Regions from separate parts of the Geobacillus sp. ZGt-1 genome, predicted to be linked through region 1. Evidence: riboswitches for the same ligand, from Rfam matches in the RefSeq annotation. Region 1 holds a riboswitch; each other region holds the start of a gene.
The links. Region 1 has a riboswitch for S-adenosylmethionine ahead of VU18_RS05975 (hypothetical protein). Riboswitches for the same ligand answer to the same signal wherever they lie in the genome.
Positions count from the first base shown of each region.

Region 2: it holds a riboswitch for S-adenosylmethionine, as region 1 does, so the genes downstream of both, metK (methionine adenosyltransferase) here and VU18_RS05975 (hypothetical protein) in region 1, are expected to answer to the same signal.
Region 3: it holds a riboswitch for S-adenosylmethionine, as region 1 does, so the genes downstream of both, mtnK (S-methyl-5-thioribose kinase) here and VU18_RS05975 (hypothetical protein) in region 1, are expected to answer to the same signal.

Region 1 is NZ_LDPD01000013.1:349,341-352,600, forward strand. It holds gene opp4A (oligopeptide ABC transporter substrate-binding protein) at 11-1,795, shown strand; SAM riboswitch class I at 1,846-1,950, shown strand; gene VU18_RS05975 (hypothetical protein) at 2,001-2,357, shown strand; gene VU18_RS05980 (VOC family protein) at 2,374-2,757, shown strand; partial or broken gene VU18_RS05985 (PaaI family thioesterase) at 2,938-3,260, shown strand, end outside.
Region 2 is NZ_LDPD01000023.1:744,143-747,402, forward strand. It holds gene metK (methionine adenosyltransferase) at 1-1,083, opposite strand, end outside; SAM riboswitch class I at 1,213-1,327, opposite strand; gene pckA (phosphoenolpyruvate carboxykinase (ATP)) at 1,546-3,132, shown strand.
Region 3 is NZ_LDPD01000012.1:63,708-66,967, reverse strand. It holds gene VU18_RS04020 (pyridoxal phosphate-dependent aminotransferase) at 1-408, opposite strand, end outside; gene VU18_RS04015 (carbon-nitrogen family hydrolase) at 507-1,319, shown strand; SAM riboswitch class I at 1,414-1,582, shown strand; gene mtnK (S-methyl-5-thioribose kinase) at 1,723-2,913, shown strand; gene mtnA (S-methyl-5-thioribose-1-phosphate isomerase) at 2,996-3,260, shown strand, end outside.

The sequences.
Region 1 (3,260 bases):
GGAAGAAAATGTGAAGAGAAAATGGCTGGCGGCTCTCGCCGCGCTCTTGCTCGTGCTCGCCGGGTGCACGGGCAAATCCGACACAACGAGCGGAAAGGGCAACAATAACGAAAAACCGGCGGCTCAGAAGGAAGACATCAGCAAATTCCCGATGACGGTGAAAAACGACGGGAAAATCATCGACGGCGGCGTGTTGAAATACGGCCTTGTGTCCGATACGCCGTTTGAAGGGACGCTCAGCTATGCATTCTACACCGGAGCGCCCGACGCAGAGATTTTGCAATTTTTTGACGAGTCGCTTTTCCGGACGAACGGTGACTATGAAATTACAAATGATGGGGCTGCCACGTATGAGTTGTCGGATGATAAAAAGACGATGACAATCCATATTAAAGACAATGTGAATTGGCATGACGGCCAGCCGGTGACCGCTGAAGACTTGGAGTATGCGTATTTGGTCATCGGCCATAAAGATTACACCGGCGTCCGCTATGGCGATGCGCTCATCCAAGGGATCGTCGGGATGGAAGAATATCACAGCGGCAAAGCGGATAAAATTTCCGGCATTAAAGTCATCGACAAAAAGACGTTGACGATCACATGGAAACAGGCCAATCCGTCGGTGTTGACCGGCATTTGGGCGTATCCGCTGCCGAAGCATTACTTGAAAGACATTCCGATCAAAGACTTGGCGAAATCGGATAAAATCCGGAAAAACCCGATCGGGTTCGGTCCGTTTAAAGTGAAGAAAATCGTTCCGGGCGAGTCGGTAGAGTTTGTTCGCAATGATGACTACTGGGCTGGCAAACCGAACTTGGAAGGCGTCATTTTGAAAGTCGTCAGCCCGCAAGTCGTCCTGCAAGCGCTGAAAAAAGGCGAAATTGACGTCGCTGAGTTCCCGACTGACCAATATTTGAACGCGAAAGGGACGAAAAACATTCAGTTTATCGGTAGAGTGGATTTGGCGTACAACTATATCGGCTTTAAACTCGGCCATTGGGATGCGAAAAAGCAGGAAAACGTAATGGACAATCCGAAATTCCAAAACAAAAAACTGCGCCAAGCGATGGCGTATGCCATCAACAACCAAGAGGTGGCTGACCGCCTGTATCATGGCTTGCGCTTCCCGGCGAACACGCTCATTCCGCCGTCGTTCCCGGGCTATCATGACAGCTCCATCAAAGGATATACGTACAATCCGGAAAAAGCGAAACAATTGCTGGATGAAGCGGGATATAAAGATGTGGATGGCGATGGCCTCCGCGAAGATCCAAACGGCAAAAAATTCAAGATCAACTTCTTGGCGATGAGCGGTGGGGACATCGCTGAACCGCTGGCCAAATTTTATATGCAATGCTGGAAAGATGTGGGCCTCGATGTTCAGCTTGTAGACGGACGCTTGGCGGAGTTCAACTCCTTCTACGATATGGTCGAAAAAGACGATCCGAAAGTGGATGTCTACGCCGCCGCTTGGGGAACTGGAACGGACGTCGACCCGTACGGATTGTACGGCCGCAACGTCATGTTCAACTACTCGCGCTGGGTGAATGAGAAAAACGATGAACTGTTGGAAAAAGGCCATTCCGAACAGGCGTTTGACAAAGAATATCGTCGGAAAATTTACAGTGAATGGCAAAAGCTGATGAACGAAGAAGTGCCGGTCATCCCGACGTTGTATCGTTCGGCCATTTATGCCGTCAACAACCGCGTCGCCAACTTCACGGTCGATCCGGGCTCGAAACTGACGTGGAAAGATGTCGGCGTCACGTCCGAGCAACCGGAAGTCGAACAATGACGATTGTTGCCTTTGATGATGTATGATAAGATAGAAGATAAATTGCATACGTCTTATCAAGAGTGGGCGAGAGAACGGGCTTGATGACCCCACAGCAACCTGCCGCAGGCAAGGTGCTAACACCCGCAAAGCGGTTTCGCTTTGGATGATAAGAACGGCTCATGGCCCCTTTCGCATCATTCCGAGGCGAAGGGGGTTTTTGTCGATGGGAGGTGAAGGAGAAACAGTGGAGGAGGCGGTTTCGCTCCGCGCTTGCATGGCCGCTCATCTCCCTGCCGCAGCGTTCGCCGTTTGTGTCATGCGCTGTGTGCAGGCGGAGCTCATCCGGTTTGACCCTAAGGCGGCGGTGCATGTCGACCGTGGGGACGGATACGTTCATTTGTATGGGGAAGCGCAAGGAACAGCCTTTTCGTTGTTGTTGACCAACAGTGAGGCGGACGAATGGAAGGCGGACGGACCGTACGCCCTTGACCGCTACATATGGACAGAGCTTGGGAAAAAAGGGATTTTCCCGATGCAGATGACGCCGTATTTACAAGCAGTATGGTTAACTGAGTCATAGAAAGGAAGAGGGACGAATGGCAGTCAAAAAATTTGAACATGTCGGCATTCAAGTGAAAGACATCGAAGCATCGAAAGAGTTTTATCAAAATGTTGTCGGCTTGGAGCTGCTCGACGAAATGATTCATACGAACGGCACGATGAAATTGGCGTTTTTAGGGATTGGCGGCTCGATCATTGTCGAGCTGATCGAAGGATACAATCCGGATTTGCCGACGGAAGGAAAAGTGCACCATGTGGCGTTTACGGTGGAAGGCATTGAGCAGGAGAAAGAACGGCTTCAGTCGCTCGGTGTGCCGCTTGTGTGGGAAGAAATAACGACACTTCCGAACGGAGCAAAATATTTGTTCTTCCTCGGGCCCGACGGCGAATGGATCGAGTTTTACGAGCCTGCTCGATAAATGGCGTCACGCTAGGCGGCCAGCTGTTTGGGCCGCCTATGAATTTGCCGTCTGGCGATTGGCGCTTCGTTCCATTTTTCTTCGTATGGCCTTGCCTGCCGCTAGACAACAACCGTCCATGTAGGAGTCGTCGTCTTCTCGATTCAATGGTATACTAGAAAAAGAGAGGGGGAGGATGACGTGGAAGAAATGATCGTGCACGCGATTCAAGACGACTACCCTGATGAATTCGCCTGGTGCTACGGCTGCGGGCGTCTGAATGAACAAGGCCACCATTTCCGCACCGGGTGGCGGGGCGACAAAACGGTGACGGTGTATACGCCGCGTCCGGAACATACGGCGATTCCAGGGTTTGTGTACGGCGGGCTGATCGCCTCGCTCATTGATTGCCACGGCACCGGTTCAGCGGCGCTTGCCTTGCATCGGAAAAACGGCCATGAACCAGGGAGCGGGGAAACGCCGCCGCGCTTTGTTACTGCGTCGCTTCACGTCGATTTCGTCAA
Region 2 (3,260 bases), on a different contig from region 1:
AAGGTCGAGCATTTTGATGATGCCCGCCGGGCGGAGATCGAAGTTGTTGCGCACGACTTCAATCAAAATGTCTTCCGACACTTTGCCGGTGCCGAACGTATCGATCGAAATCGAAACTGGGCGGGCGACGCCGATCGCGTAGGCAAGCTGCACTTCGCATTTGTCGGCCAGTCCTGCCGCGACGATGTTTTTCGCGACATAGCGGGCCGCATACGCCGCCGAGCGGTCGACTTTCGTCGGATCTTTGCCCGAGAACGCGCCACCGCCGTGGCGGGCGTAGCCGCCGTACGTATCGACGATGATTTTGCGCCCCGTCAACCCAGCATCCCCTTGCGGACCGCCGATGACAAACCGTCCTGTCGGGTTGATGAAATATTTCGTGTTCTCATCAAGCAGCTCCGCGGGCACGACCGGCTTGATGACCTGCTCTTTAATGTCGCGCTGGATTTGCTCTTGCGTAATTTCCGGATGGTGCTGCGCGGAAACGACGATCGTATCGACGCGCACCGGTTTGCCGTTTTCATCGTATTCGATCGTCACTTGCGTTTTCCCGTCCGGCCGCAAGTACGGCAAGACGTCCGTTTTGCGCACTTCCGCCAATCGGCGCGCCAAGCGGTGCGCAAGCGAAATCGGCATCGGCATCAATTCTTCCGTCTCATTGCAGGCGAACCCAAACATCAATCCTTGGTCGCCGGCGCCGATCGCTTCGATTTCCTCGTCAGTCATCTGACCTTCGCGCGCCTCGAGCGCCCGGTCCACCCCCATCGCAATGTCCGGCGATTGTTCGTCAATCGATGTCAGCACCGCGCACGTATCGGCGTCAAATCCGTATTTGGCGCGCGTGTAGCCGATCTCCCGGACCGTATCGCGGACGATGCGCGGAATGTCCACGTATGTTGATGTCGTGATTTCCCCGCTCACGAGCACCAGCCCGGTCGTAACGCTCGTTTCGCAGGCGACGCGGGCGTTTGGATCTTTTTCCAAAATGGCATCCAAAATGGCGTCAGAAATTTGGTCGCAAATTTTATCCGGATGTCCTTCCGTCACAGACTCTGAAGTAAACAAGCGGCGTTTGGCTGACATTCGGTTTGTTTCCTCCTCTTGGCATAATGTGGCGACACGGAACTCATTTCCCTTTTTCCCTTCGCAATATAAAAAACCTTTCCTGTAACGGCTGAGGAAAGGTCATGGCAATCGTATTGCTTCCTTTCACTCTTATCGTTCAAGGACTGCGCCTTGCCACAGGTTAGCACCATTTCACACATGTACAGTTGTGACGGTTGCTGGGCTTCATCGGGCCTGTCCCTCCACCGGCTCGGGATAAGAGTATCCGTTCAATGACTTATCTTATCGCAACGGAATCGGCAAAGTCAACTATCAAAATTCATTTTTTATCATTTCCAGCCGCGAAAATTCTTTCCTCAAGGAAACCAACACATTGGGCAAAATAAAGTTTGAAAAACCCACACAATTAGTATGGACTATTAATAAAAATGTGTTATACTATTTTCAAGAGTGATTACAAAAAGAAGGCAGGTTTTGAATATGGGGATCGCAAACATGACGAATAAGCTTGATTTATTGCTGCAAAAACCGTACGTGCATCATCAACTGTCCGTCGCCGAGCTCGTTGAGAAAGTCCTGCAACGGAACGAAGGACGGCTGACGCACACCGGAGCCGTCGCGGTGACAACCGGCAAGTACACAGGGCGGTCGCCGAAAGACAAATACATCGTCGAAGAACCGTCAACGAAGCAAACGATCGACTGGGGCGCGGTCAACCAGCCGATGTCTCCGGAGACGTTTGATAAACTGTACGACAAAGTGCTCGACTATTTAATGAAGAAAGATGAACTGTTCGTGTTTAAAGGCTTTGCCGGCGCCGATCCGAAATACCGGCTGCCGATTCAAGTCGTCAACGAATTCGCCTGGCACAACTTGTTCGTCCATCAGCTGTTCATTCGGCCGAGCGCCGCAGAGCTCGCCGCGCATGAGCCGCAATTCACCGTCATTTGCGCGCCGAACTTTAAAGCCGACCCGAAAGTTGACGGCACGCGCTCGGAAGCGTTCATCATCATCTCGTTTGAACGGCGCACCGTGTTGATCGGCGGCACCGAGTATGCCGGCGAAATGAAAAAATCGATTTTCTCGGTGATGAACTATTTGCTGCCGGAACAAGGCATCCTGCCGATGCACTGCTCGGCCAACGTCGGCCAGGAAGGCGACGTCGCCCTCTTTTTCGGCTTGTCGGGAACGGGAAAAACGACGCTCTCGACCGACCCGAACCGCCGCTTGATCGGCGATGATGAGCACGGCTGGTCAAACCGCGGCATTTTCAACATCGAAGGCGGCTGCTATGCGAAATGCATCAACCTATCGCGCGAGAAAGAGCCGCAAATTTTTGACGCCATCGGCTTCGGCGCGGTGCTCGAAAACGTCGTCCTCGACGACGCGACGCGGGTGCCGAATTACGACGACGGCACGCTGACGGAAAACACGCGCGCCGCCTACCCGCTTCAGGCGATCAAAAACATCGTCGACCCAAGCGTCGCCGGCCATCCGTCCACGATCGTGTTTTTGACGGCTGATGCGTTCGGCGTCCTGCCGCCAATCAGCAAGCTGACGCGTGAACAGGCGATGTACCATTTCTTAAGCGGCTACACAAGCAAACTCGCCGGCACCGAACGCGGCGTCACCGAACCGGAAGCAACGTTCTCAACGTGCTTTGGCGCACCGTTTTTGCCGCGCCCGGCCGTCGAATACGCGGAAATGCTCGGGCAAAAAATCGCCGAACACAACGTCCGCGTCTTTTTGGTCAACACCGGCTGGACAGGGGGACCGTACGGCGTCGGCAGCCGCATGAAGCTCGCCTACACCCGGGCGATGGTGCAAGCCGCCGTCGAAGGGGAGCTGGACAACGTCGAAACGGTGCAAGACCCGATTTTCGGCCTCGCCATCCCAACCCACGTCCCCGGCGTGCCGGATGACGTCCTGCAGCCGCAAAACACATGGGCTGACAAACAAGCATACGAACAAAAAGCAAAAGAGCTGGCGCAAAAGTTCCGCGCCAACTTCCGAAAGTTCGCCCATATCGACCCGACGATCGAAAAACTCGGCGGACCGCTCGTGTAACAAGAACCCGGCCGGACAGGGAACATCCTGTTCGGCCGGTTTTTCTGTTCTTTCCTCTGCTTTCGTCTCCGACACTGAATCGTTAGACATTTCTGTACGTCGGTCCGTTTCATTCGCCTCAAACAACC
Region 3 (3,260 bases), on a different contig from region 1:
CCCCGACCAATAGTCCGGATAGCCCGGGTCCGGGACAAGCACCACATCGCCCGGGTTGACGAGGCAAAGCGGCAGCTCGACAAGCCCGGCTTTGCCGCCGAACAAGATGGCGACCTCGCGGGCCGGGTCGATCGTCACCCCGTACTCGCGCGCGTAAAACGCCGCTACGGCTTCTTTCAAAAACGAGTAGCCTTGAAACGGCGAATATTTATGGTATTTTGGGTTCGCGGCTGCCTTCTGCATCGCTTCGACAATGTGCGCCGGCGTCGGCTGATCCGGATTGCCCTGCCCTAAGTTGATCACATCATAACCCGCCTTGATCTTCGCACCGACTTTCGCCACGAGCGAGGCGAAAAACTGCTTCGGCAGCTGTTCAAGCAGTTCGGAAAAGGGAAATTCGATCGTCATCGTCCACACCTTCTCAAAAATTCTTGAAATTCTAGTGCAACATCATATATCGTTAAAAGCAAAATGTAAAGAAAAATTTTTTTCCGAGGTGAACGCTCATGACGATCCGCATCGCCTGCCTGCAGCTTGACATTGCATTTGGCGATCCAGCAAAAAACGAACAGCAAGCCGAACAGGCCGTGGAATCCGCTGCCAAAGACGGCGCTGACATCATCGTGCTGCCAGAGTTATGGACGACCGGCTACGATTTGACGCGCCTGGATGAAATTGCCGACGAAGGCGCCGAACGGGCGAAGGCGCTCGCTTCCCGATTGGCGCAAACGTACGGCGTCCATTTCGTCGCTGGTTCGGTCGCCAAAAAAACAGCCGCCGGCGTGACAAACACGATGATCGTGGCCGACCGCCATGGCCAAATCGTCGGCGAATACAGCAAACTCCATCTGTTCCAATTAATGGATGAACATTTGTATTTGCAGCCGGGAAGCAGCTTAGGCTTGTTTTCGCTCGACGGGCTTGCATGCGCCGGGGTCATTTGCTATGACATCCGCTTTCCGGAGTGGATTCGCGCCCATGCGTTGGCCGGAGCGGAAGTGCTGTTTGTCGTCGCCGAATGGCCGCTTCCCCGCCTGCACCATTGGCGGACGCTCTTGATGGCGCGGGCGATTGAAAACCAATGCTACGTCGTCGCCTGCAACCGGGCTGGCCGCGACCCGAACAACGTCTTTGCCGGCCATTCGCTCGTCATCGACCCATGGGGCGAAGTGATCGCCGAGGCGGACGAGAAGCCGGGCATTCTCTCGGCCGACATCGATCCCGCACTCGTTGCGGACGTCCGCGCACGCATCCCGGTGTTTGCCGACCGCCGGCCGCACGACTACGAAGCGGCAAAAAATTTTTTCAAAACGTATTGACAATCGATTGATCGACCATGTATCATTCGAATCAAACAACCAAACGATTGACAACATCGTGAAAATTGCAAAAACTGAATACGAGAAATCGGTACTCTTATCAAGAGTTGGCTGAGGGAATTGGCCCAATGAAGCCCAGCAACCGACCGTAATACTATCGTGAGATAGGGCGCACGCCAAGGGCGGCGCCGGAAGCGTCATGCTTCCGCAGGGCACGGTGCTAAGTCCAACAGAAAGACCGATGTCTTTCTGAAAGATAAGAGGCGCGAAGAACGAATGAATCTTCAAGCCTCTTTCCGTATGCGAAAGAGGCTTTTTCATTTGCCGGAAACGCCGAGATTTCAGCGCCGCGTCAGAACCGGCATTTGAAAACGAGCGAAATGAAAAAAGGGGGAACAAGGAAATGACCACTGTTCAAACATCGGTTTACGAACCGCTGACCGAACCGAAGGCGGTATCTCTCGCTGTCCGCCTCGGCCTATTCCGCGACGGAGCGCCGCTTGCCTGCCGCGAGATCGGCGACGGGAACTTGAACCTTGTTTTTCATATCGTCGATCAAGAAACGAAACAAGGCGTCATCATCAAACAAGCGTTGCCGTACGCCAAAGTGGTCGGCGAAAGCTGGCCGCTCACGTTAAAGCGCGCTGTCATTGAAAGCAACGCGCTGCGCACGTTTGCGAGCTACGTGCCGCAATACGTGCCGAAAGTCTACTATTCTGACGAATCGCTCGCCATTACGGTGATGGAAGACTTATCCCGTTTGCAAATCGCCCGCAAAGGGCTGATCGAAGGGAAAACGTATCCGCTTTTGTCCCAGCATATCGGCGAGTTTGTCGCCAAAACGGCATTTTATACGTCTGACTTCGGCATGAACCAGCAAGAGAAAAAGAAATTGGCGCAAAGCTTCGTCAATCCGGAACTGTGCAAAATTACCGAAGACCTCGTCTTCACCGACCCGTTTTTTGACCACGAAACGAACAACTTTGAAGACGAATTGCGCCCAGACGTTGAAGCGCTTTGGCGCGATGACCGACTCCACCTAGAAGCAGCAAAGCTGAAGCGCAAGTTTTTAACCGAAGCCGATGTGCTCTTGCATGGCGATTTGCATACCGGCAGCATTTTCGTAAGCGCCGACGAAACGAAAGTGATCGACCCAGAATTCGCCTTTTACGGTCCGATCGGGTTTGACCTTGGCCAATTTTTCGCCAATTTGCTGTTAAATGCGTTGTCCCGCTCTGAATTAGAGCGCCAACCGCTCTTTGACCACATCGACCGGACATGGGACGTCTTTGCGTCCGTGTTCTCAAACCTTTGGCGCACCGAGAGCGTGGAAACGTACGCCGCGACGCCGGGCTTGCTCGAGGACGTGCTCCGGCACGCGTTCATCGACGCCGTCGGCTTTGCCGGCTGCGAAGTCATCCGCCGGACGATCGGCCTCGCCCATGTGGCGGACCTTGACGGCATCGAGCACAAAGATGAACGGCTTGTTGCCAAACGGCATGCCCTCCGTCTCGGCCGCCGCTTGATCATTGAGCGCCGCGTGTTCACCGGAACGGAAGACTTCCGCCGCCTGTTTGCCGAAACGGAACAATAATGCCATACAATCGTCCGGGTCTCGACGCAAGCTGCGCGGCGCTGACCCGGACAAACCAAAAAAAAGAGAAAGGAAGATGGCGATGAGCACCTTTGCCATCCCACGCTCCGTTGAATGGCGCGAGACGCATGTGACGATTTTAAACCAGCAAAAGCTTCCATCCATCATCGAATATATCGACTTGCACACTCTGGAAGACGTCTATGAGGCGATTGCCACGCTGAAAGTGCGCGGCGCGCCGGCGATCGGCATCACCGCCGCCTATGGCCTGGCGCTTGCCGCTTTACGCTACGACACCGAATCGCTCGATGAATTCCGCCGTCGCTTGAAACGAGATCGTGACTACC